Regions from separate parts of the Dactylosporangium sp. CA-152071 genome, predicted to be linked through region 1. Evidence: riboswitches for the same ligand, from Rfam matches in the RefSeq annotation. Region 1 holds a riboswitch; each other region holds the start of a gene.

Region 1 (7,321 bases):
GGGACTGTCCGCGTACAGGATCGCGCCCTGCGCGACGGCCGCCGCCGGCGCGGCCGCCGCGAAGGCACCGGCCAGCCCCGCCACGAGCGCGACGCCGGCCGCCGTAATTCGGTGGAACACGGTGAGACCTCCTCCGAGGGATGCCAGCTCCGTGGCCGGGTCCGGTTGACGCCGACCCCGGAGGGCTGGAGCAGAAGGTAGGAGGACGCGACCGGCGAAGGTCACCCCGGTGAACAGACGGCGACGATCTGCGCCGTCAAAACTGTTTATGAGTTGCGTGCGCTCACCGGCAGTGACCGGTGGATCGGTTGAGAAGCCAGCTGGCTATGAGCCGTCTGGCTAAAAGCTGCGTCGAAGGGTGCAGCGAAAGATCGCTCCGTGCGAGGCTGGCCGCGGCACCCGCACCAGCTCAGGAGGCACGGATTTGAGCAACAACCTGGATGTCGCGCTGAAGAGCGCGATGAACATCGAGGGGGCGTTCGCGGTCGCGCTCGTCGACTACACCAGCGGCATGACGCTGGGCACCCTCGGCGGCGGCGCCGACTTCGACATCACGGTGGCCGCGGCCGGCAACACCGACGTCGTGCGGGCGAAGCTGCGCACCATCGAGATGCTCGGTCTCGGCGAGCCGATCGAGGACATCCTCATCACGCTCGACAGCCAGTACCACATCATCCGGCCGCTGCACTCCCGCAACGGCCACGGGCTGTTCCTGTACGTCGCGCTCGCGAAGGCACGCGCCAACCTCGCGCTGGCCCGCCACCAGCTGCGCGCGATCGAGGAGGGCCTCGAACTGTGACGTCCGGCTTCTTCGGCGGCGCCCCCGACGAGGACGGCCTGCCGCGCAGGGAGGGCCTCGAGCCCGGGGGCGGCGTCGGTCAGCTGCAGTCGCCGCAGTTCGGCACGCGGCCCGAGCCGCTCGACGCCGCCCTGTCCCCGGTGCGCGCCGCGATGGCGGACCTGCGCCTGCGCGTGCCGGGGGTCCGCGGCAGCGTGCTCGCCGGCGTCGACGGCCTGCTGGTCACCTACGACCTGGGCGCGTACGACGCCGGCGGGGGCACCGAGCCGCACGACGCGGCCGCGCTGGCGGCGACGACGTTCGGCCTGGGCCGGCAGGTGGCGCTGGTGCTGGGGCAGTCACCGTTCCGGGACGCGACCATGCGCAACGACGGCGGCTACTTCACCGTGTACGCCGTGGACGGCAGCACGCTGCTCGCGGTGCTCGGCAGCGACGGGCTCAACGTCGCCCGCCTGCACCTGGAGGCCCGCCCGACCTGCCAGCAGCTCGCCGCGCTGCTCTGAGCCCCGCCCCGGCTCCGGTCCCGCCCGGCGCCGTGCCCGCCCCGCGCGGCGCCGGCTACCAGCGGTCGTGATGCACGGCGTCGGCGAGCGGTGCCCTGCGGCGCCAGCCGTGCCGCTCCAGGTCGGGGACGGACTCCAGGTGGGTCACCGGGCCCAGGCACAGCCAGGCGACCGGGCGGATGCCGGCCGGGACGCCCAGCAGCTCACGGACGAACGGCTCGCGGTAGAACGACACCCAGCCGACGCCGAGCCCCTCCGCGGTCGCGGCCAGCCACAGGTTCTGGATGGCGAGGCAGACGGAGTAGAGGCCGGCGTCGGCGATCGCGTGCCGGCCGAGGACCGCCGGGCCGCCGCGGCCGGGGTCGTACGTGACGACCACGGACAGGGTCGACTCCAGCACCCCGTCGATCTTGATGCGGGCGAAGGCCGCGGCCCGGTCGGCGTCGAGCGTCGCGGCGAACGTGTCGCGTTCGGTGCGGACGTGGTCGTGGAAGGCGCCGCGCAGGGCGGGGTCGCGGACGAGGACGAAGTCCCACGGCTGGGACAGGCCGACGCTCGGCGCGGCGTGGGCGGCGCCCAGCACGCGGTCGAGGACGTCGGCGGGGATCGGCGCGCCATTGAACTGGCCGCGCACGTCGCGGCGGCGGTGCACGACGTCGTACAGGTCGGTGCTCATCAGGGCAGGCTCCCGCTGCTCGTGGCCGCCCGTCACGGACGGCCGGTGACCGCGAGGCCGGTCTTCGGACTCTCGGATCAACGCCTGCACCGTCCGCCTTCCCAGCCCTGAGGCCAGTGACCGCGCACCGTCGGTGCGCATGGACGGCAGCTCCCCGATCACCGCGGCGGGCCCGTGCCGGATTCACACCGGCTTCCCGATTCTCCCCGGTCGCCCGGGGCACCTCGCTTCAGTTCGTGCCGTCCGGCAGCATACGCGGCGGCCCGGCCGGGCCGCGGCATTCGCGGACCGCAGGGGCTCAGTCCGCGCCATTCGCGGACCGTCAGGGCTCAGGGCACGCAGAGCCGGTAGTGAGTGGTGAGCCGGCCGTCCTCGACGAGGTGGAACGCGAGCGCCGGCGGCGGCTCGGGCCGGTCCTCGGGCTCCCACGGCAGCACCATCGTCGACTCGACGCCCGGCGCGGCGAGCACGGGCACGCCCGCGAACGTGCCGACGGCGGCGCTGTGGACGTGCCCGCACAGGACGGCGAGCACGTCCGGGTGGCGGCGGAGGACCTCGGCGAGCCGCCCGGCGCCGAGCTGGCGGACCTGGTCCGCGGCGGGCTTGCCGACCGGTACCGGCGGATGATGGCAGCACACGAGCGCGGGCGTGCCCGTCGCCGCCGCGAGGGTGCCGTCGAGCCACCGGAGGGTGCCGTCGTCGAGCCAGCCCTCGGCGTGCCCGGGCACCGACGAGTCGCACAGCGCGAACAGCACCCCCGCCACGGTCTCGGCGCGGTCGGTCCGGAACGCGGCCGGGTCGTCGTGATTGCCGGGCACCGCGAGGACGGGCACACCGAGCGTCCGGAGCCGGCCGAACGCCGCGTATTCGGCGTCGAGTCCGTGGTCGGCGACGTCGCCGGTGACGAGCACGGCGTCCACCGGTTCGCGGAGGCTGCCGATGTACGCGATGACGCGGTCGAACCGGTCGGGCGGCTGCGCGCCGAGGTGGAGGTCGCTGAGGTGGGCGATGAGCACCCCTGCCGGTTACCCCGGCCGGCGCGCGGCTACCGCGGCGGGTGCGCGTCGCCCGCGGTCCCGTGGCGGTCCCGTGGCGGTCCCGTGGTTATCGCAGCAGGTGTGCGCTGCCCGCGGTTTCGAACGCGGCGCGGACGTCGGCGATGCCCTCGGTGAAGTGGGCCCAGCTGTCGACGTGGACCGGCACCACGGTCTTCGCGTCCAGGAGCCTGGCCGCCGCCAGCATCCCGGCCGCGCCGAGGGTGAGGTCGGCGTCGCCGAGCAGCGCGGTGCGGGCCCGGCCGCCGAACAGGATCGCCACGTCGACGGACGGGAAGCGCTCCGCGACGGCGGCGACGACGTCCAGCGACGCGTTGTCGCCGCTGACGTAGACGGTCGGCAGGCCGTCGCCGTGCAGGACGAACCCGGTGACCGGGCCGGTGAGGTGTTCGGTGCCGTCGGGGCCGTGCTGCGCGGGGACGGCGGTGACCCGCACGTGGCCGTCGCCGCCGGGCCGGGGCAGGTCGGTGTGGGACCACGGCTCCAGGCCGGTGACCTGGCCGCCCAGGCGGGCGGCCGCCGCCGGGGTGCTGAGCACCACCGGTACCGACGCCGCGAACGCACGACCGAGGGTGTCGAGGTTGTCGGGGTGCTGGTCGTGAGAGAGCAGCACGACGTCGACGGCGCCGGCGTCGTCGGGGGTGCCGGCGGCGGGCTCGGTCTTGGTCAGCATGCGGCTGCCGAGCGGGTACTGCCCGGGCGGGTCGAACGTGGGGTCGGTGATGAACGTGACGCCACCGACGCCGAACACCACCGTCGGGCCGCCGAACCGCTGGAACTGCATCGTCATGGGCATCACCTTCGCCGGTCCCGGCGCCCGCCGGCAGTGGCTGGAACGCCATCCTCCGATACGATCAAGCCATGACGCGCTCGGCGACGACGGTCGGGGTGCTCATCGGCGACGGCGCGCCGATGCTGGAGGTCGCAGTGGCGCCCCGGGTGTTCGGCGTCGCGGCCGCCTTCGACGTGCGGACCGCGGGGGAGCACCCAGGCCCGCTGACGACGACGGCCGGCATCGCCCTCACCGCCCCGCACGACCTCGACGACCTCGACACCGCCGGCGTCGTCGTCGTGCCCGGCTGGCGGGTGCCCGGCGGCGCGCCGGTCGCGCCCGGCATCCTCGACCGGCTCCGCCGCGCGCACGACGAGGGCGCCACCGTGGTCGGGCTGTGCCTGGGCGCGTTCGTGCTCGCCGAGGCCGGCTTCCGCACCCCCTGACGCCGCCCGCTCCGCCCGGCTTCACGGCCGCCGCTTCCGGCTTGGCGGTGCGGCGGTTCCGGCGGCTCAGTGGGGGAGCAGGAGGGCGGGCAGGTCGCGCAGTGAGCCGATCCGGTGCGCCTCGCCGGGTGGGGCGGTGCCGGGGCGGTCGAGGTGGACGGCGTGCAGGCCGGCGGCGCGGGCCGGGAGGACGTCCAGGTCGTGGCGGTCGCCGACGCTCACGACGGTCTCCGGGGCGAGGCCCCAGCGGCGGCACGCCTCCGTGAAGACGGCGGGGTCGGGCTTGAACAGGCCGAGGGTCTCGGCGGTGTAGACGGGGCCGGCGAGGTCGCGCAGGCCGATGCGGGCGAGCTTGGCGGTCTGCTGCTCCTCGATGCCGTTGGTGAGGACGGCCGTGCGCAGTCCCGCCCGCCGGATCGCCGCCAGCGCCGGGCGGGCGTCGGGGTAGGCGGCCCACGACTGCTCGTACATCAGCAGAAAGCCGGAGAAGAGGGTGTCGAGCCGCCCGTCGTCCTCGCAGGGGGTGCCGAGCGCGGCGAGGAAGTCGCGGAGCCTGCCGCGGCGCTGCTGCTGGAACGTGACCAGCCCGGCGCGCCACGCCTCGAGGTGCCGCTCCTGGACCGTCGCCCACAGGGTCCGGGTGCCGGCGTCCGGCTCGACCCCGATCGTGGGCAGCCAGCGCAGGAGGGCCGCGCTGACGGCGGCCTCGTGGTCGAGCAGGGTGCCGTCGAGGTCGAGCAGGACGCCGCACAGCTTCACGCCGCGCACTCTACGGGGTGACGTTCATAACCCTATTTCCGATCGGAAAAGCAGGTATACGATCGCCCGGTGGAGGGGGTCAGGGCGCGGTGGGTCGTCGCGGTCTGCCTCGGCGCCGGGTTCACCACGCTCCTGGACCAGTCGGTGCTGAACGTGGTCGTGCCCGCGCTGCGTGGCTCGCTGCACGCCGGCACCGCGTCGCTGCAGTGGATCCTCGCCGGGTACTCGCTGACGTTCGGGCTGGCGCTGGTGCCCGCGGGGCGGCTCGGCGACCTGTACGGCAGGCGGCTGCTCTTCGTCGGCGGCCTCACCGTGTTCGCCGCGGGTGCGATCGCGGCCGCCACCGCCCGGCACGGCTGGGTCGTCGCCGCGGCCAGGCTCGTGCAGGGCTTCGGCGCCGGCACCGTCAACCCGCAGATCATCGGGCTGTTCCAGGACCTGTTCCGCGGGCGTGCCCGCGCCCGCGCGCTCGGGGCCTACGCCTTCGTCGGCGGGGTCGCCGGCATGCTGGGGCCGCTGCTCGGCGGGGCGGTGCTGCAGGCGGCCGGACCCGGGTCCGGCTGGCGGCTCGTCCTGGTGGCGAACCTGCCGTTCGCGGTCGTGACGATCCCCCTCGCGCTGCGCTTCCTGCCCCCCGGCCGGCCCGCGGGCCACACCGGCGACCTCGACCTCGGCGGCCTGCTGCTGCTCGGCGGCACCACCCTCGCCGCGCTGCCGCCGCTCGCCGGCACCGGCGGCGGCGCGTGGTGGCTGCTCGCCGCCGGCGCGGGGCTGGTGGCGTTCCTCGCGTGGGAGCGCCGGTGGACCGCGCTCGGCCGCACCGCGATCCTGCTGCCGGCGCTGACCCGCAACCGGGGCTACGTCCTCGGCGTGCTCGTGGCCATGTGCTACTTCGGCGCCACGCTCGCCCTCAACCTGGTGCTGTCGCTGTACCTGCAGGACGGCCTGCACCACCCGCCGCTCGCCGCCGCGGCGATCGCACTGCCGAGCGCGGTCGGCTTCACACTGACGTCGGCGCTCGCCTCGGGGCTGCGGCGGCGGGGGACCACGGTCGCGCTCGGCGTCGCGGTGGCCGGCATCGCGGCCTCGATCGCCTCGGTCGAGCTCCTTCCGGAGGGGCAGGTGGTGTGGGCCCTCGCGGTGGGACAGTTCGTGACGGGGGCGGCGGGTGGCTTCGTCAACTCGCCGAACCAGGCGCTGACCCTGTCCCACGCGCCGCCGGGCGCCAACGGGCTCAGCGCCGCGCTGCTGCAGCTGTCGCAGCGGCTCGCCGCGAGCGTCAGCATCGCGGCCGTCAGCGGCATCTTCCTGGCGACGGCGGCCGCGCCCGGCGGTCACACCGCCGCGATGGTCCACGGTGCGGCGCTGTGCCTGGGACTCGCCGCGCTCGGCCTGCTCTTCGCCGCCCTCGACCGAGACCGCCGCCGAGACCGCCGCCGGGACGCGCCCGGCCCATCGCCCGTCGCGGCCGGACGCCCGTCGCGGGTGCCATCCGAGGACTGATCGCCGGCATCGGCCTCGCTATTGGTCGCCGTGGATGGGCGATGGCTAGCGTGGCCGGCGTGTACATCGCCCGGCCGGCGTCGACCGGTCCGCAGCACCGGGTCGTCGTCGGCCATCAGCTCTTCGGGATCGATGCGTCGGTCCGCGCGTTCGCCGACCGGCTCGCCGCCGAGGGGTGCCTGGTCGCCGTGCCCGACCTGTACCACCGCAGCGCACCCGGCGTCGAGCTCCCGCAGGACGACGAGGGGCGGGCCCGCGGCTTCGAGCTGCTGCACGGCCTCGACCGCGACGAGGTCGTCGCCGACGTCGCGGCGGCGGTCGACGTCCTCGGCGGCGACCCCGCCGGCGTCGGCATGGTCGGGCTGAGCATCGGCGGGCACGCCGCCTATCTCGCCGCCGCGCGGCTCGGGCTGGCGGCGGCCGCGGTGCTCTACCCGGGCTGGCTCACCGGCACCCAGATCCCCATGAGCCGCCCCGAGCCGACGGTGACGCTGACCCCCGCCATCACGGGCCGCCTGCTGTTCCTCGTCGGCGGCGCCGACCACGTCGTGCCACCCGGGGACGTCGCCACCGTCGCCGCGGCGCTGCGGGACTCGGGCGTGCGGCACGAGGTCGTCGTCTACCCGGACACGCCGCACGCCTTCCTGCTGCCCGGTCCTCCCACGTACCGCCCGGAGCCCGCCGCCGACGCGTGGCGGCGGGTCCTGGAGCTGATCACGGCCTCGTAGGGTTGGACGCATGCGCGCCATCCGCTGCGACCGCTTCGGCGGCCCCGAGGTCCTCTCGCTCACCGATGTCCCCGACCCGG
Region 2 (7,321 bases), 2.0 Mb from region 1:
CAGGTCCTGCGCCGGCTCGCCGGTCGGCGCGCCGGGCGGCAGCGGCGCGACGTCGATCAGCGCGGCGAGCACCGCGCCGGGCGTGGGCCAGTGCCGGTAGATGGTCGACCGGGACACGCCGGTGACCTGGTGCAGCCGCTGCGCGGTCAGCGCCGCCGCACCCTCGGCCAGCAGCAGCTCCAGGGCCGCGGTCAGCACGACGGTCTCGGTGTCGGAGGTGGGGCCGGCGGGTCGGCCAGGTCGGGTCACGAGCGTTGACGGTACACCTTGTACGCGAAACTATTAAGCGATACATTCCGCACCGGAAACTGCTGCCGAGCCTGGAGGCACCCATGCGCCCGCACGTGGAGATCGTCGACGAGCGTGACCTGATCTGGCACCTCGCCGAGTTCCAGCACGCCACCGGCACCGCCGAGCAGCGCAACCTCAGCTACGACGAGGAGGACGGATCGGCCTCGCTGAAGGTCCGCTTCACCGGCGACTGGTCGCGGCCCGCCGGCGTACACGACGCGGACACCGAATGGTTCGTGCTGTCCGGCGAGGTCGTCATCGGCGACACCGCCCTCGGGCCGGAGGGCTACTGGACCGCGCCCGCCGGCGTGTGGACCCCGCCGGTCACGGCGACGGCCGGCACGGAGATCCTGCTGTTCCGCGAGTACGGCGACTGGCACTTCCACCCTGAAACCAAGGACCGCGAAACCGTGCGGCCCGACCAGAAGCTCGTCGTGCTCGACAGCGCCCGGATGCCGTGGATCGACGTCAAGGACGGCTCCCCGATGCGCTTCGACCTCGGCGGCACGCCGGTGCCGGGCCTGTTCATCAAGCTGCTGCACCGCGACGAGAAGACCGGCTTCTACACCCGGCTCATCAAGGCCAAGCCCGGCTGGCGGGAGGTGCCGCTCGCACACCACCCGTGCTCCGAGGAGGCGTACTGCCTCGACGGCGGCTTCGACTACAACTTCGGCAAGATGTGGCCCGGCACGTACTTCTGGCGCCCGCCGCTGATCCGCCACGGCGACTTCACCGCCGACGCCGAGGCCGGCTGCACGTGGATCGTGCGCTCCGACGCGGACCTCGTCGACTGGTACACCGACAACGCCCGCGTCCAGATGCACGGCGACGCCACCAACTGGGGCGAGGGCTTCCCGCACAGCGCCGCGCCGCGGTTCATCGAGCCGGTCCGCTCCCGCAGCATCGGCCGCTGGAGCGACCCGACGCACCAGTGAAGGCATGTATGGTGTTCGGTGCAGCTGGTTCGGCCGGTCCCCCAGGACCGGCCGTGGCAACAGGGAATCCGGTGCGAATCCGGGACTGCCCCGCAGCGGTGAGTGGGAACGACCGCCGTCATTGAGCACTGGGCCGCGAGGCCTGGGAAGCGACGGCCAGTAGGCGACCCTGGACGACATCCAGGGTCACGCCCGCGAGTCCGAAGACCTGCCAGCGCACCGCGCGCCGCCCGGCGTGCGGTGGTCGGAGGCCGCGCGGGACGGCCGACGCCATCGAACGGCCCACGCGGCGCGCCGCCGCGCGGCCGGTGGCGTCCCCCCGTGCCAGTCCGGCCGTCGTGACTGTGCACCGAGGGGACACATGAGCACCACATTCGGGCTGAGCACCGTGCTCGGCTACCCGCGCATCGGCGGGAACCGCGAGCTGAAGCGGGCCGTCGAGGCCTACTGGGCCGGCACCATCGACGAGGACACCCTGGAGCGCACGGCGGCGACGCTGCGCGCCGACGTGTGGCAGACGCTGCGCAACGCCCGCCTCGCGGCGATCCCGTCGAACACGTTCTCCTACTACGACCACGTCCTCGACACCGCCGTCGCGGTCGGGGCGACACCCACGCGGTTCACCGCGCTCGGGCTGTCGAAGCTCGACACGTACTTCGCCATGGCCCGCGGCGTGGACGCCGAGCCGGCGCTCGAACTGACGAAGTGGTTCGGCACCAACTACCACTACCTGGTGCCCGAGATCGGACCCGACACCGTCTTCGCCGCCGACCCGGCCAAGGCGCTGCGGGAGCACGCCGAGGCCCGCGCCCTGGGCATCGAGACCCGGCCGGTGCTGGTCGGACCGGCCACGTTCCTGCTGCTGGCCAAGGGCGACGACCCGTTCGCCCGGCTCGACGACCTGGTCGGCGTCTACGCCGAGATCCTCGCCGCCCTCGCGGATGCGGGTGTCTCGTGGGTACAGCTGGACGAGCCGGCCTACGCCACGGACCGCGGCCCGGACGAGATCGACGCGCTGCGCCGCGCCTACTCCCGGCTCGGCGCGCTCAGGGCCCGGCCGAAGCTCTTCGTCGCCACGTACTTCGGCGAGATCGGCGACGCCCTGCCGGCCCTGCTGGACACGCCGGTCGAGGCGATCGGCCTCGACCTGGTCGCCGGCCCCGGCAACCTCGACCGGCTCGCGGCCGCCGGACCCCTCGGCGGCAGGACGATCGTCGCGGGGCTCGTCGACGGCCACAACGTCTGGCGCACCGACCTGCGCGCCGCGGTCGCCGCCGGGGCGGTCGTCGCCGGCCTGGCCGACCACGTGGCGGTGTCCACGTCCTGCTCGCTGCTGCACGTGCCGGTGGACCTGTCCGTCGAGACCCGCCTCGACCCGGGCCTGCACGAGCGGCTCGCGTTCGCGCGGCAGAAGGTCGACGAGGTCGTGCTCCTCGGCCGCGCGCTGCGCGACGGCACGGCCCACCTGCCCGCGCCGCTGCCTCCGCCCCCGGCGGCGTGGCGGCACGACGAGGTGCGCGCCCGGCTCGCCGCCCTCACCGCCGCGGACCGGCGGCGCGGCGACTCCACCGCCCGCGCCGCCCGCCAGCAGGAACTGCTCGGGCTGCCCGACCTGCCGACGACCACGATCGGCTCGTTTCCGCAGACCGCCGAGCTGCGCGGGGCCCGCGCCGCGCTGGCCGCCGGCACCCTCGACGACGAGGGCTACACCGCGCTGATGCGGGCCGAGGTCCGGCGGGTCGTCCGGCTGCAGGAGGACCTCGGCCTGGACGTGCTCGTGCACGGCGAGCCGGAGCGCAACGACATGGTGCAGTACTTCGCCGAGCAGCTGTCCGGGTTCGCCGCCACCGAGCACGGCTGGGTGCAGTCGTACGGCTCCCGCTGCGTCCGCCCGCCGATCCTGCACGGCGACGTGGCCCGCAGGGCGCCGATGACGGTCGGGTGGGCCACGTTCGCCCAGTCGCTGACCACCCGGCCCGTCAAGGGGATGCTCACCGGCCCGGTCACCATCCTCGCGTGGTCGTTCGTCCGCACCGACCAGCCGCTCGCCGGCACCGCCGACCAGGTCGCGCTCGCGCTGCGCGACGAGTGCCGGGACCTCGAGGCCGCCGGGATCCGGGTGATCCAGGTGGACGAGCCGGCGCTGCGCGAGACGCTGCCGCTACGCCGGGCGGCGCAGGGGGCCTACCTGGACTGGGCGGTCGACGCGTTCCGGCTCGCGACCAGCGGCGTCGCCGACGACACGCAGATCCACACCCACCTGTGCTACTCCGAGTTCGGCGACGTCATCACCGCGATCGACGCCCTCGACGCCGACGTCACCAGCATCGAGGCGTCCCGGTCGAAGATGGAGGTCCTCGACGACCTCGCCGCCGCCGGGTACCGGCGTGGCGTCGGACCCGGCGTGTGGGACATCCACTCGCCGCGGGTGCCGTCGCGCGAGGAGATGGCCGAGGCGCTGCGCCACGCGGTCGCGGCCGTCCCGGCCCGGCGGCTGTGGGTCAACCCCGACTGCGGCCTGAAGACCCGCGGCTACGCCGAGGTCGAGGCGTCCCTGCGGCATCTCGTCGCGGCCGCCGCCGAGGTCCGCGCCGGCTGATCTCTGGAGCCGTGGCACGTGCCGGCGCCTCACGTCGGGGTCGGCACGTGCCGTTGGCGTTTGCGGCCTGTGTACAGCGAAGCCCGGCGCGCTGCAGGCCTGTCGTCCTCGGTTGGCGTCAGCACATGTTGACGATTTCCGCGTCGTCAGCTTATGCTGACGGTATGACCGTGATCGACGAGCTCGGTCGCGCCGCGCACGACAGCGACCACGACGTCGCGCTGCGGGCCGTCGCCCGCCTGCGCCGCCTGACCGAGCAGCTGGAGGCCGAGCGGGTCGCCGCCGCCCGCCGGGACGGATGGTCGTGGCAGGACATCGCGCTGCGGCTCGGCGTCACCAAGCAGACCGTGCACCGCAAGCACCGCGGCACCGGCGACGACTGATGCGCCACTGCCACCGTCGACCGCGAACGCCGGCCGCCATCACTGATCGCCACCACCGATCGCCATCGCCGGTCGCCATCACCGATCGCATCGTCGTCGCGAGGAGGACTGATGTTCCGCGGTAGCCATCCCGACCTGTGCCGGACCATGGGCCGCGCCGTGCTGCGGGCCCGCGAGCTCGGCCACCCCCGCACCGGCAGCGAGCACCTGCTGCTCGCGCTCACCACCGGCACCGACGAGGTCGCCGCCGTGCTCGCCCGGCACGGCGCGACCGAGCCCGCGGTCCTCGACGCCGTGTGCCGGGCCGCGCCGCTGGGCGCCGGCGTCGCCGACGACCGCCAGGTCCTCGCGTCGCTCGGGCTCGACGTCGACCGGCTCCTCGAGGGTGTCACCCCGGCGGCCCTCGACCGGGTCACCTGGCGGGAGCCGCTGCTGCCGCTCGGCGCCGCGAAGGCGCGGCGGTGGTCCGCGCAGAAGCGGCCGCCGATGGGACTCGACGCGCAGGCGGCCTTCGAGGCGTCGCTCCGGCTCGCCCTCGCCCGCCGCGAGCGGGACCACCGCACGGAGCATCTCGCACTTGCGCTCACCGCGCTCGACCCCGGCGCCGCCTGGACGCTCGACACCGCCGGCGTGGACGTCGCCCGCCTCCTCGCCGACCTCGGCCGGTCCTTCCCGCCGCCGCGGCGCAACCTGATCCTCCGCGCGGACCGCCGCCTGTGGCACCGTTCGCGCCACAACGACCTCGTCGCCCGGTACCAGCGAACCACCGGCCGCACGGCCACCTCACCCGGCGCCCTCCCCGCCGTCATTGCCGGCCAAACGATGTAACGACCTATTCAGTCAGCGCTGCTTACAGGGTGAGGCGGCGGCTGGTCAGCGGCAAGAGCTGACCGCCCGCCGGCGTTCAGCCGAGCGCCGCCTGGTTGCGCACGAGAGCGAGCGAGCCGATGGTGTTCGACCCGCGCTGCTGCGGGCTGGGCAGGGACCGGGCCCGCATGGCCGCGCACAGCGGGTCGTAGATGTCGCCCAGCTCGAGCAGATCCCCCGCATCCGGCAGGCCACCGCGCAGGATGTTCAACAGCTCACCGGTGAAGGCCGAGTTCCGCTCGCCCTCGGGCGCGTGCGCGAGCCGCGTCGCCGAGGTGGCGGTCAGGATGTACGTGCCCTCGATGTCGACCAAACCTGCGGCGACGTCGCCGGGCCGGCCGCCCATGTGCCGCAGCGCCATGCCGGAGAAGCAGCAGTCGAGCACCAGCACGGTGTTGACCGCGCTGCTGTCGAGCAACGCCTGGCGAAGCTTGTCGTACTGCAGCGCGGTGTACGGAACGCGGGAGCTCCTGATCGCCGCCAACCCGAGGTACAACTGGGCATCGGAGCCGATCAGGCCGTGCCCGGCGAAGTAGACCAGCACCGTGTCCTGGACCGGCTCGATCAGCTCGTGCACCTGCGCGGCCACGTCGAGGGCCGGGTCAAGGATGCGATGGATGCGGGCCGGGTCGAATCCGCCCCGCAGTGGATCCCCGAGCACGGCGGCCAGGTCGTCGATGTTGTTGACGACGCTGGGAATGGGGGGCAGGTCGGGATCCAGGTACTGCGCCGCGCCGATGAGCACCGCGGTCGACTCGTGGATCTGCGGAAGGCGCGCCGCCCGCCGCCCGAAGGTGCCGGTGGAGCGGTAGACGGTCCCGGCGCGCGACTCCAGCGACACCGTCTCCGCGAGCAGTGGCTCAGGCACCGTCGACGAGCCGTCGACGGTGCTCGCGCCGACCGCCTTGATCAGCACGCCGGTCGGCGGCAGCGACTCCGGCGACGGGTCCGGCGGCCGCGTCGCGCTCCTGCCGTCGGTGCCGGTCAGCAACTGGCCGGCCCGCTCGCGGAGGCGCCGGAACATCCCGGTCGCCGCCCGCGGGTTCTCGACGGCGGGCGGCCGCAGTCCGGCGGCCGGCGGTGGCGGGGTCGTCCCGGCGGAGACGGTCGCATCGGGACTTCGGTCGACGGCAGCGAACGGGGACGTTGCCGTCGGGCCGAGGGCTTCGGATGCACCGGTGGCGACCTGCCGGGCGGCCCGACCCAATGCGGCCGCACTCGGCCACCGCGCGCTCGGTTCCTTTGCCATCGCCCGCTCCACGACCTGGCGTACGGGCGGCGGAATGTCCCCTGGCAGCGGCGGTGGGCTGTCGCGCACGTGCCGCATCGCGATCTCGAGAGGGTTGCTGCCCTCGAAGGGGAGCTGACCACTCAGGCACCGATATGCCACGACGCCGAGGGAGTACACGTCCGACAGCGGGGTCGGCCGGGCCCCGTTCACCTGCTCCGGTGAGATGTACGGGGCGGTGCCGAGCATCATGCCGCCGCCGTTGCTGAGCCGGCTGGTGTCGGTGGATCCGGAGATGCCGAAGTCGGTGAGCACGAGCGTGCCGTTCGGCCGGACCATCAGGTTGCTGGGCTTGACGTCACGGTGGACGATGCCCTTCTCGTGCGCCGCGTGCAGCGCGTCGGCGGCCTGCGCGATGAGCGCCATGGTCCGGGCGGGGGTGAGCCGGCCGATCCGCGAGAGCGCATGGGACAACGTCTGGCCGTCGACGTACTCCATGACGATGAACGCCACCCCGTCTTCCTGGCCGTAGTCGTAGATGTCGACGACCCCGGGATGGTTGATCGTCGCCATGCTCCGCGCTTCACCCCGGAACCGTTCAGCGAAGACGAAGTCGTTCAGTAGGGTCGGCAGCACGAACTTCACGGCCACGGTCCGGCCGAGCAGCTCGTCAGTGCCCTTCCAGACGTCGCCCATGCCGCCGCCGGCGATCCGTTCGTCCAGCCGGTACCGCTGGCCGAGGACGCTGCCCGCACGGCTCGAGCCGGTCTGAGACCGGCCGGCGACGAGATCGCGAACCGCGCGGAGCACGGCCTCCTGCTCGACCAGGCGCCTGGCCTTACGCGAGTCGCCGCGCGAGATCGCCTGAGTCCGGTCCTCGGCGATGCCCGCCATCTGCCGCTCGATCTCGGGCAGCGTCGGCAGCGAGCTGGAGTGCACGAGCGCGTCGCCCTTCGCGACCTGCAGCAGCTTCAGCCGCAGCGGCAGCAGGCGCAGCCCGAGCCGCGCCAGCACCAGG
Region 3 (7,321 bases), 200 kb from region 1:
CGCGGTCGTGTCCAGGAAGATCGTCTCCATCCGTTCGGGTGTCAACGACGCACTGGCGGACGGTCCGGCCGTCGACGGTGCGGAGATCTTCGCCGGGGTCTTCGAGCCCTCGTCGCCGCAGCCCGCCAGGCCGGCGGTGACCGCGAGGGCGGCGATGGTGAGCAGCACACGCGAGCGGATCATGTCAGCGTCCTCCTTAGACGACGACCAGCGTGAGGTCGTTGGTGTCGGTGATGCCGCCGTACGTCTGCTTGACCGTCAGCTTGTAGGTGCCCACCGCCACGTTCGTGGCGTCGAACTTCACGGCGGCGAAGTCGTCGGTGCCGACGGCCAGCGCCGCGGCCTGGTTGGGCTGGGTGTACGCGCGCTCCTGCGGGTAGCTGACGACCAGGCCGGTCGGGCCGCCGGAGACGGTGATGCGCAGGTCGTCGACGCCGCCCTTGCGCGCCTGGAACACCAGCTGCGACCAGACCGGGGTCTTCTTCGGCACCGTCACCGTCGAGGTCTTCTGGGTGACGGCGTCCCCGGTGACCGACACGACCGGCAGGGTCGCGACCTGCGAGCCGGTGCGCTTCGTGCCGGTGCAGGTGGTCGCGCCGTCGGCCTTCTCGGTGTACGAGTAGTTCAGCGTCACCGGGTTCAGCGACACGAGCTTGTTCGTGGCGACGCTGATGTTGAACGCGATGTAGTCCACGCGCCCGGCGGCGAGCGAGTCACCCTTCGACAGCGACGAGTAGCTCTGCGTGTTCGACGGGTACGTGATGGTGAGGCCCGCCCCGGAGGCGGTGACCCGCACGTCGCAGACGTCGTCGGCCGCACCCCACAGTGTGCCCACCCAGCCCGACTGCCCCGGCAGCATCGGCGCGAGCAGCGGCACCACCAGGCCCAGGTCCGGGGTCGCGGCGCTGGCCGGCGCCGCGGCGGGAACGATGGCGGCCGCGCCCGCGGCGCAGGCGAGGGCGATCGAGGCTGAACGGCGCATCGGTAGAGGTCCTTCTCTGTTGATGATGGCTGCCTGATGACGAATTCCAGATCGGCCGGGCCGGCGGCCGGTTGAGCTAGCCGGTGAGCGCTATCCAGGTGTCGTACTGGTGCACCGCGATTCCCTCGAACGCGGCGTAGCGCTGCGCGGCCCGGTCGACGTCGCTGAGCGTGGCTCGCATGGCGCTGTCCGTGCCGCCGTGGAACGTGCAGTACGCGCAGTCACCGAGCGCCTGCGTCTCCGCGCCCAGCCGGGCCGGTTTCGCCGCCTTCCCGGCCCGCCGCAGCAGGTCGTCGGCGACGCCGAGCATCGAGTTGCCGCCGGTCGCGGTGTTGCGGTAGCTCATCACCGTGACGCCGTCGACCCGGGCGAGCACGGCGTCAGCCAGGTTCTCCCCGCCGACCTGGACCGTCGGCAGCCAGAAGGGCACGTCGAGCTCGACCGGCGGGCCGATCAGCACCAGCTCGTCCAGCAGCCGCAGCAGCTGCGGTACGAGCGCCGCCTGCCGCTCCTCCCAGGCCGGCAGCAGGTAGGGCTCGACGTCGACGTGCAGCCCCCGGAACAGGCCGGACGCCGCGGCGGCCCGCGCCCAGGCGAGCGCGGTCGCGTGGTCGGTCGTCCAGGCCGGTTCGCCGCCGAGCGCGTCGAGGGCGATCCCGGCGTCGTCACACAGCGCACGCAACCGGGTCAGCTCCGTCACGTCGGCGCGCGGGTCGTAGTACGCGAAGATCGTCGTCACCGAGCGTGCCTGCGCCCAGTCGACGACGGCCTCCGGCCGCTCCCGCTCCCACAGCCACATGGCCCGGGTGCCCGGCGGCGCCACGCTCGTCTCGGGCGCCAGGGGCGGCAGGCGCGGCCGTACCGACGCGACGAGCAGACCCATGGTCAACACGACGCACAGGACGGCGTGCGCGACGCTCCTCCACATGTCATCTGTTCGGCCGGTCGTGCCCGGCCCGAAGGATTTGGGTCACGTTGACGTCACTGGGAGCCGTGGGACACGATGAACCCCGAGCGGTCAAGGGAGGAACCCAGTGCGAATCTGGGACGGTCCCGCCACTGTGACCGGGGAGCCACCCTCCAGCGCAAGGGCCACGGCCGAAAGCCGGAAGGTCGGGGGATGGCGGCGATCCGGGAGTCAGGAGACTCCAGCCGCTCGTGCTCCATGACCCAGCGGGCGCGGACCCGCTCGAGGAGGATGTGCCCGTGACGTCGCCGTATCCGTTCTCGGCCGTGGTCGGCCTGCCCGACCTGCGCCTGGCCCTGCTGCTCACCGCCGTGTCACCGGCGATCGGTGGGGTCCTCGTCCGGGGTGAGAAGGGCACCGCCAAGTCGACCGTCGTGCGTGGCCTCGCCGCGCTCCTGCCGGAGGTCGACGTCGTCGCCGGCTGCCGCTTCGCCTGCGACCCTCTGGCTGCCGACCCTTCGTGCCCCGACGGCCCGCACACCGCCGGCACGCCCGCCGCCCGGCGCCGCTCCGCGCTGGTCGAGCTGCCCGTCGGCGCCACCGAGGACCGGGTCGTCGGCACCCTCGACCTGCAGCGGGCCCTCGGCGAGGGCGTGAAGGCCTATGAGCCCGGCCTGCTCGCCGCCGCGCACCGGGGCGTCCTCTACGTCGACGAGGTCAACCTGCTGCCCGACCACCTCGTCGACCTGCTCCTCGACGCCGCCGCGATGGGCCGCGCCCACGTCGAGCGCGACGGGGTCTCCGTCAAGCACGCCGCCCGCTTCCTGCTCGTCGGCACCATGAACCCGGAGGAGGGCGAGCCGCGGCCGCAGCTCGTCGACCGGTTCGGCCTGGTCGTCGGCGTGGCCGCGCCCGCCACGGTCGAGCCGCGGGCCGAGGTGGTGCGGCGGCGGCTGCAGTACGAGAACGACCCGGCCGGGTTCGCCGCCCGCTACGTCGAGCAGGACGCGGCCCTGGCGGGCAGGATCGCCGCCGCCAGGCAGATCCTGCCCCGGGTCACGCTGCCGGACGCGCAGCTGGACCGGATCGCGCGGATCTGCATCGCGTACCGGGTGGACGGCCTGCGCGCCGACATCGTCGTGGCCCGCACGGCGGTCGCCGTCGCCGCCTGGCACGGCCGGACCGTCGTGACGAAGGACGACCTGCGGGACGCGGCCCGGCTCGCGCTGCCGCACCGGCGCCGCCGCGACCCTCTGGACCCGCCGGGCGCGGACCAGGAGCGCCTGGAGGAGATCCTCGACCAGGAGCTCAACGGCCCCGACGACGCTTCCGACGACGGCGGCTCCGACACCGACGGCCCTGACGACGGCCCTGACGACGGCCCTGACGACGGCCCTGACGACGGCCCTGACGACGGCCCTGACACCGACGGCCCCGATGGCGGCGGCCCGGACAGCGGCGGTCCTGACGGCGGCGGTCCCGACGGCGGTGGCCCGCCTCCGCCGAGCGCTTCTACCGGCTCGTCCGACAATTCCGGCTCGTCGGGTCCGGTCGACGATCCGGGTGGCCGCCCGACCCCCGAACAAACGATGGTCAATACGTCGGACGTCGATGGGGGCACCGGTCCCGCCACGGGCCCGGCCGGGGACCTCGCGTTCGCGCAGGCCCCGTACAAGACGCGGCTCTTGAAGATCGGTGGGAGGGCCAACCGGCAGCAGGGCTCCCACGCCGGGCGGCGCTCACCCGCGCACGGCCGGCACGGCCGCGTCGTGCGGTCCCGGCAGCCCAGCGGCAAGCTCGTCAGCCTGCACCTGCCCGACACCGTGCGCGCCGCCGCGCTGCGCGGGTCCCGCCGCGTCCACGCCCGCGACCTGCGCGAGGCGGTCAAGGTGGGCCGGGAGGCCAACCTCGTGCTGTTCGTCGTCGACGCGTCCGGGTCGATGGCGGCCCGGCAGCGGATGACCGTCGTGAAGACGGCCGTGCTGTCGCTGCTGCGCGACGCGTACCAGCGCCGGGACAAGGTCGGCATGATCACCTTCCGCGGCGCGGAGGCCACCACGGTCCTCGAGCCGACCGCCAGCCACGAGGTCGGCGTGCTGCGCCTCGCCGAGCTGCGCACCGGCGGCCGGACCCCCCTCGCCGCGGGACTGCGCCAGGCCGCCCGCACGCTGCACGGCGAGAAGCGCCGCGACGCCCGCCGCCGCCCGCTGCTCGTCGTCGTCACCGACGGCCGCGCGACCAGCGGGCCCGACCCGATGACCGTCGTGCCCGCGCTCGCCGGCATCCCCGCGGTCGTCGTCGACTGCGAGTCCGGCCCCGTGCGGCTCGGCCTCGCCGGCCGCCTCGCCCGGGCCCTGTCCGCCGACTGCCTGCCGCTGTCGGCACTGTCCACCGTGGGGAGCTGAACATGCCGCAGGGCAAGGTCGAGAGCGTGCCGGACGACGGGCTCACCACCCGCCAGCGCCGCCGGCAGCACATCCTGGCCGTCCACACCGGACAGGGCAAGGGCAAGTCGACGGCCGCGTTCGGGATGGCGCTGCGCGCCTGGAGCGCCGGCTGGCCGATCGCCGTCTACCAGTTCGTGAAGAGCCCCAAGTGGCGCGTCGGCGAGGAGACCGCCCTCAAGGCCCTCGGTGAGACCGGCAAGGGCGGCCCCGTCGTGTGGCAGAAGATGGGCGAGGGCTGGTCCTGGATCCAGCGCCCCGGCACCGAACGCGACCACGCCGCCGAGGCCGCCGAAGGCTGGGAGCAGATCAAGCGCGACCTGGCCGCGGAGGCGCACCGGTTCTACGTGCTCGACGAGTTCACGTACCCGATGAAGTGGGGCTGGGTCGACGTCGCCGACGTCGTCGCCACCCTGCGGGACCGGCCCGGCAACCAGCACGTCGTCATCACCGGGCGCGACGCGCACCCCGACCTCGTCGCGATCGCCGACCTCGTCACCGACATGACGAAGGTCAAGCACCCCATGGACGCGGGGCGTAAAGGCCAGCAGGGCATCGAGTGGTAGCCCGCATCGTCGTCGCGGCGCCGGCCTCCGGCCACGGCAAGACGACCGTGGCGACCGGGCTCCTCGCCGCGTTCGCGGCCCGCGGCCTGCGCGTGGCGCCGTTCAAGGTCGGCCCGGACTACATCGACCCCGGCTACCACGCGCTCGCCGCCGGCCGCCCCGGCCGCAACCTCGACCCGGTCCTCGTCGGCGAGGAACGGATCGGTCCGCTGTTCGCGCACGGCTCATCCGGCGCCGACGTCGCGGTCGTCGAGGGGGTCATGGGCCTGTTCGACGGGCGCACCGGCGCGGGCGAGCTCGGCTCCACCGCGCACGTCGCGAAGCTGCTCGACGCGCCCGTCGTCCTCGTGGTCGACGCGACCGCGCAGGCCCGGTCGATCGCCGCGGTCGTGCACGGGTTCCGGTCGTTCGGGTCCGGCGTGCGCATCGCCGGGGTGGTGCTCAACCGGGTCGGCTCCGACCGGCACGAGCAGATCCTCCGCGACGCGTGCGCCGAGGTCGGCACGCCCGTCCTCGGGGTGCTGCGCCGCCATGACGCGGTCGCCGCCCCGTCCCGGCACCTCGGCCTCGTCCCCGTCGTCGAACGCCACGCCGAGGCTCTCGAGTCCGTGCGGGCCCTCGCCGCCGTGGTCGCCTCCGGCGTGGACCTGGACGCGGTCCTCGCCGTCGCCCGCTCGGCGCCCTCGTTCGCCGCTGCGCCGTGGACGCCGTCGGTGGGTGAGCCCGTCGCCGGGCGGCCCGTGGTCGCGGTCGCCGGCGGGCCCGCGTTCTCCTTCAGCTACGCCGAGACGGTCGAGCTGCTCACCGCCGCCGGCGCCGAGGTGTCCACCGTGGACCCGTTGCGGGACGAGGCGCTGCCGCCCGGCACGCGCGGGCTCGTCGTCGGTGGCGGTTTCCCCGAGGTGTACGCCCAGCAGCTGTCCGACAACACGCCGCTCCGCGAGGCGGTCGCCGCGCTGGCCGCCCGCGGCGCCCCGATCGCGGCCGAGTGCGCCGGGCTGCTGTGGCTGGCGCGGACCCTGGACGGCCGGCCGATGTGCGGGGTGCTGCCCGTCGACGCCGCCATGACCCCGAAGCTGACCCTCGGCTACCGCGACGCCGTCGCCGTCGCGGACAGCGTCCTCGCCGCCGCCGGCACCCGGGTCAGCGGCCACGAGTTCCACCGCACCGCCGTCAGCCCGTCCTCCGGCGCCACGCCCGCGTGGGCCTGGCACGGCGAGCGCGGGGCGGTCCGCGAGGGGTTCGCGGCTGGGTCGGTGCACGCGTCGTACCTGCACCTGCACTGGGCCGGCGCCCCGCACCTCGCGCACAGGCTGGTCTCGGCATGCGCGTAGTGCTCGGGTTCGGCGCCCGCTCCACCGCCACCGCCGCCGACGTCGAGGCCCTCCTGCCCGCCTTCACCGGCGACGTGGTGGTCGCCCTGTCCACTGTGGACACCCGGGCGGGCCTGGCGGAGGAGCTGGCGTCCCGGCACGGCTGGGAGGTCGTCACCCACCCGGCGTCCGCGCTCGCCGCCGTCGAGGTGCCGAACCCGTCGCCGCGGGTCGCCGCCCACACCGGCACCCCGAGCGTCGCCGAGGCCGCCGCACTGCTCACCGCCCGCACCGCCGCGTCCAAGCCCCTCCCCGGCCGGTCCACCGCGCCGCCGCCGGCTGGGTCCGCCGCACTGTCTTCGGCTGGGTCTGCCGCGTCGCCCTCGGCTGGGTCTGCCGCGCCGTCTTCGGCGGGGTCGGCTGCGACGGTCCCCGGCCGGCCTGACGTGCCACCCCCCGCACAGACGTTGGTCACTACGACCTCGCTCGATGGACCGGCGGTGCTCGTCGTCGCCAGGCGGTCGTCCGCGGTCGCGACCCTCGCCGTCGCGGCGGTCGCGCCCGAGGTGACCGTCGTCGGGATCGGCGCCGACGGCCTGGAGTCCGTGTCGCCGGCCGGGCGTGCCGCGATCGCCGAGGCCACCGTCGTGTTCGGCAGCGGCCGGCAGCTCGACCTCGCCGCCGTCACCGCGAAGCGGGTCGAGTGGCCGTCGCCGCTCGTACCCGCCCTGCCGCGGCTGCTCGCCGAGCACCACGCCGACCGGGTCGTGGTCCTCGCCAGCGGCGACCCCACGTACTACGGCATCGGCAGCACCCTCGTCAGGCTGCTCGGCGCGGCGCACGTGCACGTGGTGCCGCACCCGTCGTCGGTGTCCCTCGCGTGCGCGCGGCTCGGCTGGGCCCAGGACGACGTCGAGGTCGTCAGCGCCGTCGGCCGGTCCGTCGACGCGCTGCGCCGCGTCCTCCACAATGGACGCCGGGTGCTCGTCCTCAGCTCCGGCACCGCCACCCCGCCGTCGGTGGCCGCGATCCTCGCCGAGACCGGGTTCGGCGACAGCACCGTCACCGTCCTGGAGTCGCTCGGCGGCCCGGACGAGCGGATCCACCAC
Region 4 (7,321 bases), 170 kb from region 1:
GGCCCGTCAGCGCGCGGACGGTGGCGATCATGCCGCCGTGGTACTGGAAGTAGTCGTCGGAGTCGGCGATGTCGTGCTCGCGGGTGTCGGTGTTCTTGACCGCGACGCTGATCCGCTTGTACGCGCCTTCCATGTCGCCCCGGGCGGGCAGGCCGTCCAGGTCGCGGCCGTACGCGTAGCCGCCCCACACCGCGTACACCTCGGCCAGGTCGGCGTCGTCGCGCCAGTTGCGGCTGTCGATGAGGGGGAGGATGCCGGCGCCGTACGCGCCCGGCTTGGACCCGAAGACGCGCAGCGTGGCGCGCCGCTCGTCGCCGTGCGTGGCCACGTCGGCGGCGACGTGGGCGCGGACGTAGTTGTCGTCGGGGGACTCGTCCAGCGCGGCGACCAGCTGCACCGCGTCGTCCAGCAGCGCGACCACGTGCGGGAACGCGTCGCGGAAGAAGCCGCTGATGCGCATCGTGACGTCGATGCGGGGGCGGCCCAGCTCGGCGAGGTCGACGGGGGCGAGGCTGACCACCCGGCGGGACGCGTCGTCCCAGACGGGCCGGACACCGAGCAGCGCGAGCGCCTCGGCGATGTCGTCGCCGGCGGTGCGCATGGCGCTGGTGCCCCACATCGACAGGCCGACGGAGCGCGGCCACGCACCGTGGTCGGCCTTGTAGCGGGCGAGCAGCGAGTCGGCCATCGCCTGACCCGTCTCCCACGCGAGCCGGCTCGGGATCGCCTTCGGGTCGACGGAGTAGAAGTTGCGCCCGGTCGGCAGCACGTTGATCAGCCCGCGCAGCGGCGACCCGCTCGGCCCCGCCGGGACATACCCTCCGTCCAGCGCATGCAGGACCATCGTCAGTTCGTCGCCGGTACGGGACAGCCGCGGCACGATCTCCCGTGCGGCGAACTCCAGCACCCGTACCACATCCGGCAAATCCGAAATGTCGGAGATGTCGGTGGTGGGCCAGCCCCGTGACTCCATCTCCGCCACAAGGGCGCGGGCCTGCGACTCGGCCTCGTCGACCGACACGCGCGCGGTCGAGCCCTCGGTCAGGCCGAGGGCCTCGCGCAGGCCGGGCAGCGCGACCGTGCCGCCCCACAGCTGCCGCGCCCGCAGCATGGCGAGGACCAGGTCGACCCGGGCCTCGCCGGCCGGCGCGACGCCGAGCACGTGCAGCCCGTCGCGGATCTGGACGTCCTTGATCTCGCAGAGCCAGCCGTCGATGTGCAGGATCAGCTCGTCGAACCCGTCGTCACCGGGCCGGTCGGCCAGGCCCAGGTCGTGGTCGAGCCGCGCCGCCTGCAGCAGCGTCCAGATCTGCCCGCGGATCGCCGGCAGCTTCGCCGGGTCGAGGGCCGCGATCGTCGAGTGCTCGTCCAGGAGCTGCTCGAGGCGGGCGATGTCACCGTACGACTCGGCGCGCGCCATCGGCGGGATCAGGTGGTCGACCAGGGTGGCGTGCGCCCGCCGCTTCGCCTGGGTGCCCTCGCCGGGGTCGTTGACCAGGAACGGGTAGATCAGCGGCAGGTTTCCGAGGGCCGCGTCGGCACCGCACGAGGCGGACATCCCGACCGTCTTGCCCGGCAGCCACTCGAGGTTGCCGTGCTTGCCGACGTGCACGACCGCGTGCGCGCCGAACTCGTCGGCGAGCCACCGGTACGCGGCCAGGTAGTGGTGGCTCGGCGGCAGGTCGGGGTCGTGGTAGATCGCGACGGGGTTCTCCCCGAAGCCGCGCGGCGGCTGCACCATCACCACGACGTTGCCCTCGCGCAGCGCGGCGAGGACGATCTCGCCGCCGGGGTCGCGGGACGTGTCGACGAACAGCTCACCGGGCGCCGGCCCCCAGTGCCGCTCCATGTCCTCCCGCAGGTCGGCGGGGAGCGTGTCGAACCAGCTCCGGTACCGGGCGGCGGAGATCCGGATTGGGTTGCCGCGCAGCTGGTCCTCGGTGAGCCAGTTCACGTCCTGCCCGCCGGCGGCGATGAGCGTGTGCATCAGCGCGTCGCCGTCCTTCGGGAAGCCGTCGGCGCCGACGTACCCCTGCGCGTGCATCGCATCGAGCAGCCGCACGACGCTCGCGGGCGTGTCGAGGCCGACCGCGTTGCCGATCCGCGCGTGCTTCGTCGGGTACGCGCTGAGCATCAGCACGATCTTGCGGTCCTCGGGCCGCAGGTGCCGCAGCCGGGCGTGCGCGACCGCGGTCCCGGCGACCCGGCCGGCCCGCTCCCGGTCGGCGACGTACACGGTGAGGCCGTCGGCGTCGATCTCCTTGAACGAGAACGGCACCGTGATGATCCGGCCGTCGAACTCGGGGATCGCGACCTGCGTCGCGGTGTCCAGCGGCGACAGCCCGTCGTCGTTGGCGTCCCAGGTGTCGCGGGAGCTCGTGAGGCACAGCCCCTGCAGGATCGGCACGTCGAGCGCGGCCAGGGCGCCGACGTCCCACGCCCCGTCCTCGCCGCCGGCCTGCGCGTCGGCGGGCCGGGTGCCGCCCGCGGCGAGGACCGTGACGACCAGCGCGTCCGCCTGCCGCAGCGTGTCGAGCAGCTCCGCCGGGGCGGCCCGCAGCGACGAGGCGAACACCGGCAGGGCCCGCCCGCCCGCGTCCTCGACGGCCTCGCAGAGCGTCTCCACGAACGCGGTGTTTCCCGCCAGGTGGTGCGCCCGGTAGTAGATGATCCCGACGGTCGGACCGTCGGCCGTGGAGTCCCGGTCCAGCACTCCCCACGCGGGGGTCTGCACCGGCGGCGCGAACCCGTGGCCGGTCAGCAGGACCGTGTCGGAGAGGAAGTTGTGCAGCTCGGCGAGGTTGGCGGGGCCGCCCTCGGTGAAGTAGGCGTGGGCCTCCGCGGCGACGCCGGCGGGCACCGTCGAGTGGCGCATCAGCTCCGCGTCGGGCAGCGACTCACCGCCGAGCAGCACCACCGGCGCCGGCAGGCGCAGCAGCGTGTCGAACCCCTCCTGCCAGTCGCGGTAGCCGCCCAGGAACCGCACCACGACCAGGTCGGCGCCGTCGGCCAGGGCCGGCAGCTCCTCCACGGTGAGGCGGGACGGGTTGGCCAGCCGGAACGCCGCGCCGCTCGCACGGGCGCTGAGCAGGTCGGTGTCGGACGTCGACAGCAGCAGGATCACGCCGGGGTCCTCCCTCGGGGTCCGCGCCCCAAGTCGGTCGGGAAAGGTTCCGGCGGCGGAGAGTCTCCTGGCTCCCGGATCGGCGCTCGCCTCCGGCCTTCCCGGGCTCGCACCCGGTGGCCGTCGTCTCCGGCCTCCGGGGCGCTGGGCCCGGTGGCCGTCGTCGGAGGTCCACTCCCCGGTCACAGTGGCGGGACCGCGCCGGATTCACACCGGCTTCCTCCACACGTCGCCGTACAGCACCGCCAACTCTGCCGGTCACGGCTTCCTTGCGTCAAGCTCGCCCGGGCCGGCCGCCGCCGGTCGGCCCGCTTGGCCGGGTCGCTTGGTCGGCTTCCTTGGGTCGGGGGCGGCGCTGCGCAGTAGTATCCGGCGCGTGCAGGCTGCCAGTGGACGTGACGCTCCGGACCGGTGCCCGGGTGCCGTGCAGGTCCACGCGGCGGCCGACGGCGGTCTTGCCCGCGTCCGGCTGCCCGGCGGGCGGCTGACCGTCCCAGCCCTCGCGGTCCTCCGCGCCGCCGCCGCGGACCTCGGCGACCCCGCCCTGGAGCTCACCTCGCGCGGAAACGTGCAGATCAGAGGGCTGCGGCCGGACGCGTCGCCGGAGCTGGCGGCCAGGCTCACCGCCGCGGGACTGCTGCCGTCGGACACCCACGAGCGGGTCCGCAACATCATCGCCAGCCCGCTCAGCGGCCGCGACGGCCTCGGCGAGCTGGACGTGCGGCCGGTGGTGGCCGCGTTCGACGCCGGGCTGTGCGCCGACCCCGCGCTGGCGGCGCTGCCCGGCCGGTTCCTGGTGACCGTCGACGACGGGCGCGGCGACGTGTCCCCGCTCGGCGGCGACGTCGGCCTGCACGGCGACCGCCTCCTCCTCGCCGGGCTCCCGACCGCGGGCCGGGGCGGTGACAACCCCGCTGAGCTGCTGCTCCGGGCGTCCCGGGCGTTCCTGGACGAGCGCGCTGCGCAGGGCGGCACCGCGTGGCGGCTGGCCGAGCTGACCGACGGCCCGGCCCGGGTGGCGGCCCGCCTGGGGTTCGCCCCCGGTACAGACGTTGACCAATTCGTAGGCTCGCCTGGGCCGGCGGTCGGACGGGCCCCGCAGGTCGGGGGACTGGTCGCGCTGACGGTGGTCGTACCACTCGGGCTGCTGACACCGGAGCAGTCGGCCGCGCTCGTCGCGGCGGCGCCGGGGGAGATCATCGTCACGCCGTGGCGGACCGTCGTCGTGCCCGACGTGCCGGTCGAAGAAGCTGGACGTCTCGAGTCACTGCTGACGACCGCCGGCCTCGGCACCGACCCCGCGACGCCGTGGGCCGGGGTCACGGCGTGCGCCGGCCGGCCCGGCTGCGCGAAGGCCCTCGCCGACGTGCGCGCCGACGCCCGCGCGGCCGTCCTCAGCGGTCTCGACCATGCGTTGCCGGTGCACTGGGTCGGCTGCGAACGGCGCTGCGGCGCACCGAAGGGAAGGCACGTGGAGATGCTCGCGACCGCCGACGGCTACCGGGTGCTGTCATGACGGCTCAGGAGACCGTCGCTGATGGCGCCTCCGGTTCCGTCCAGGACGGTGGTTTCGACTACGTCAAGGACGGCGCGGAGATCTACCGGCGGTCGTTCGCGACGATCCGCGCCGAGGCCGACCTGTCCGCGCTGCCCGCCGACGTCGCCCAGGTCACCGTCCGCATGATCCATGCGTGCGGCATGGTCGACCTCGCCGGTGACGTCGGGTACAGCGCGGACGTCGTGCGCCTCGCCCGCGCCGCCCTGCGCGACGGCGCCCCGATCCTGTGCGACGCGGAGATGGTCGCCTCCGGCGTGACCCGCGCCAGGCTGCCCCGCGACAACGAGGTCCTGTGCACGCTGCGCGACCCGCGGGTCCCGGCGCTCGCCCACGAGCTGGGCACCACCCGCAGCGCCGCCGCCCTCGACCTGTGGGGTCCGCGCCTCGACGGCGCGGTCGTCGCCATCGGCAACGCGCCGACGGCGCTGTTCCGGCTCCTGGAGATGATCGCGGCCGGCGCGCCCCGGCCCGCGGCCGTGCTGGGCATCCCCGTCGGGTTCATCGGCGCGGCCGAGTCGAAGGTCGCGCTCGCGGCGTCGGACCTGCCGCATCTGGTCGTGCACGGCCGCCGGGGCGGCAGCGCGATGACGGCCGCCGCCGTCAACGCCATCGCGGACGAGAAGGAATGACCACAGTGGACACCGGTCGGTTGTACGGCGTAGGACTCGGCCCCGGCGACCCGGAGCTCGTGACGGTCAGGGCGGCCCGGCTCATCGCCGCGGCACCCGTCGTCGCGTTCCACAGCGCCCGCCACGGGCGCAGCATCGCCCGTTCGATCGCCGCGCCGTACCTGCGCGACGGCCAGATCGAAGAGGCGCTCGTCTACCCGGTCACCACCGAAGAGGTCCGCGACTACCGGGCCCTCATCGAGGAGCACTACGACGCGTGGGCGGCCCGGCTCGCCGCGCACCTCGACGCCGGCCGCGACGTGGTCGTGCTCTGCGAGGGCGACCCGTTCTTCTACGGCTCGTACATGCACATGCACAAGCGTCTCTCGCACGCCTACGCGACGGAGGTCGTGCCGGGCGTCACCTCCGTCTCGGGCGCGTCAGCGGTGCTCGGGCGCCCCCTCGTCGAGCGCGACGAGGTGCTCACCGTGCTGCCCGGCACGCTGCCCGTCGAGGACCTGGCCGCGCGGCTCGCCAGCACCGACTCCGCCGCCGTCATGAAGCTCGGCCGCACGTTCGGGGCCGTCCGGGACGCCCTGGAGCGCGCCGGCCGCCTCGACGACGCCTGGTACGTCGAGCGCGCCACCACCGCCAACGAGCGCGTCGCCCCTCTGTCCACTGTGGACCCGGCGGAGGTCCCGTACTTCTCCCTCGCCCTGCTGCCGAGCCGCATGCACGAGGAGACGGCGTCGGCGCTGCGGTCCACGCCGCCCGCGGTCGCCGCCGGCGAGGTCGTCGTCGTCGGGCTCGGCCCGGCCGGCCGGGACTGGCTCACCCCCGAGGCCCTGGCCGCGGTCGAGGCCGCCTCCGACCTCGTCGGCTACGCCCCGTACCTGGCCCGGATCCCGTCCAACCCCCGCCAGCGCCGGCACGCCTCCGACAACAAGGTCGAGTCGGAGCGCGCCGAGTTCGCCCTGTCCCTCGCGAAGGACGGCCGCCGCGTCGCCGTCGTGTCGTCAGGCGATCCGGGCGTGTTCGCGATGGCGGCAGCGGTACTGGAGATCGCCGCCGAACCCCGCTGGAAGGACGTCCCGGTGCGCGTCCTGCCCGGCCTGACCGCCGCCCAGGCGGTGGCGAGCCGCGCGGGCGCCCCCCTCGGCCACGACTTCTGCGTGCTGTCGCTGTCCGACCGCCTGAAGCCGTGGGACGTCATCGCCGCCCGCCTCGAGGCCGCGGCCGGCGCCGACCTCGTCATCGCCATCTACAACCCGGGCTCGAAGAGCCGCACCTGGCAGGTCGAGGCCGCCCGCGACCTGCTGCTGCGCCACCGCTCCCCGGAAACCCCGGTCGTCCTGGGCCGCGACGTCGGCGGCCCGCAGGAGCGCGTCCGCGTGGTGCGCCTCGCCGACCTGGACCCGTCCGAGGTGGACATGCGAACCCTGCTCATCGTCGGCTCGTCCCAGACCCGCACCCTGACCCGCGGCGACGGCGCCCCTGTCGTCTTCACCCCCCGCCGCTACCCCTGACCCGCGGGTGCCTTCGTCAGGTACAGCTCCAGGATCGCGGGCAGCGGGGCGACCCCCGGGCCGCCGGCGTCGACCCAGGCGGTCAGGTCGTCGATGACGGCGTCGTCGAGCAGGTAGCCGAGCCACACCGGCCGGGCACCCGCCCGCCGGGCGGACGGGGTGGGGTGCACGACGACGATGTTGGAGCGGGCGCACGCGTCCAGGCAGCCGCTGACCCGGACCCCCGCCGCCCCGAGTGCCTGGCGGAGCCGCGCCACCTGGCCGGCGTGGTCGACGTCCGGGTGCTTGCGCGGCGAGCCGCAGCAGCAGTCGCGGCACACGGTGACGAGGGGTCGATCCACCCGTAGAGCTTACGGCCGGGCCAGGATCTCGCCGTGCAGGATGGAGAGCCAGCCGTCGGGGGAGGCGGCCCAGGTGCGCCAGCCGTCCGAGAGCCGCTGCAGGTCTGATGGGGTCGAGCCGCTGGCCAGGGCCTGCGTCGCCATCGCCGAGGCGCGGACCCGGT

What was found. A riboswitch is a leader RNA that binds a small molecule or an ion and turns the genes downstream of it on or off. The one in region 1 is predicted to bind cobalamin.
Region 2: linked by a shared signal. The riboswitch ahead of metE (5-methyltetrahydropteroyltriglutamate--homocysteine S-methyltransferase) and the one ahead of bluB (5,6-dimethylbenzimidazole synthase) in region 1 are both predicted to bind cobalamin.
Region 3: linked by a shared signal. The riboswitch ahead of ACQEVZ_RS13885 (VWA domain-containing protein) and the one ahead of bluB (5,6-dimethylbenzimidazole synthase) in region 1 are both predicted to bind cobalamin.
Region 4: linked by a shared signal. The riboswitch ahead of cobN (cobaltochelatase subunit CobN) and the one ahead of bluB (5,6-dimethylbenzimidazole synthase) in region 1 are both predicted to bind cobalamin.

What each region holds. Positions count from the first base shown of each region.
Region 1 is NZ_JBNJMZ010000001.1:2,928,285-2,935,605, reverse strand. It holds gene ACQEVZ_RS12970 (S8 family serine peptidase) at 1-120, opposite strand, end outside; gene ACQEVZ_RS12965 (hypothetical protein) at 461-799, shown strand; gene ACQEVZ_RS12960 (roadblock/LC7 domain-containing protein) at 796-1,302, shown strand; gene bluB (5,6-dimethylbenzimidazole synthase) at 1,358-1,978, opposite strand; cobalamin riboswitch at 2,017-2,219, opposite strand; gene ACQEVZ_RS12950 (metallophosphoesterase) at 2,308-2,994, opposite strand; gene ACQEVZ_RS12945 (MBL fold metallo-hydrolase) at 3,083-3,823, opposite strand; gene ACQEVZ_RS12940 (DJ-1/PfpI family protein) at 3,895-4,251, shown strand; gene ACQEVZ_RS12935 (HAD family hydrolase) at 4,318-5,010, opposite strand; gene ACQEVZ_RS12930 (MFS transporter) at 5,080-6,513, shown strand; gene ACQEVZ_RS12925 (dienelactone hydrolase family protein) at 6,555-7,241, shown strand; gene ACQEVZ_RS12920 (quinone oxidoreductase family protein) at 7,252-7,321, shown strand, end outside.
Region 2 is NZ_JBNJMZ010000001.1:895,424-902,744, forward strand. It holds gene ACQEVZ_RS03510 (TetR/AcrR family transcriptional regulator) at 1-249, opposite strand, end outside; gene ACQEVZ_RS03515 (DUF4437 domain-containing protein) at 333-1,226, shown strand; cobalamin riboswitch at 1,234-1,456, shown strand; gene metE (5-methyltetrahydropteroyltriglutamate--homocysteine S-methyltransferase) at 1,588-3,825, shown strand; gene ACQEVZ_RS03525 (helix-turn-helix domain-containing protein) at 3,990-4,208, shown strand; gene ACQEVZ_RS03530 (Clp protease N-terminal domain-containing protein) at 4,320-5,036, shown strand; gene ACQEVZ_RS03535 (caspase family protein) at 5,113-6,099, opposite strand; partial or broken gene ACQEVZ_RS03540 (serine/threonine-protein kinase) at 6,270-6,999, opposite strand.
Region 3 is NZ_JBNJMZ010000001.1:3,130,490-3,137,810, reverse strand. It holds gene ACQEVZ_RS13900 (hypothetical protein) at 1-183, opposite strand, end outside; gene ACQEVZ_RS13895 (hypothetical protein) at 197-982, opposite strand; gene ACQEVZ_RS13890 (hypothetical protein) at 1,059-1,910, opposite strand; cobalamin riboswitch at 1,981-2,153, shown strand; gene ACQEVZ_RS13885 (VWA domain-containing protein) at 2,189-4,294, shown strand; gene cobO (cob(I)yrinic acid a,c-diamide adenosyltransferase) at 4,297-4,899, shown strand; gene ACQEVZ_RS13875 (cobyrinate a,c-diamide synthase) at 4,893-6,233, shown strand; gene cbiE (precorrin-6y C5,15-methyltransferase (decarboxylating) subunit CbiE) at 6,224-7,321, shown strand, end outside.
Region 4 is NZ_JBNJMZ010000001.1:3,098,163-3,105,483, reverse strand. It holds gene cobN (cobaltochelatase subunit CobN) at 1-3,124, opposite strand, end outside; cobalamin riboswitch at 3,165-3,386, opposite strand; gene ACQEVZ_RS13735 (precorrin-3B synthase) at 3,501-4,640, shown strand; gene ACQEVZ_RS13730 (precorrin-8X methylmutase) at 4,637-5,311, shown strand; gene ACQEVZ_RS13725 (precorrin-2 C(20)-methyltransferase) at 5,308-6,816, shown strand; gene ACQEVZ_RS13720 (hypothetical protein) at 6,807-7,157, opposite strand; gene ACQEVZ_RS13715 (class I SAM-dependent methyltransferase) at 7,167-7,321, opposite strand, start outside.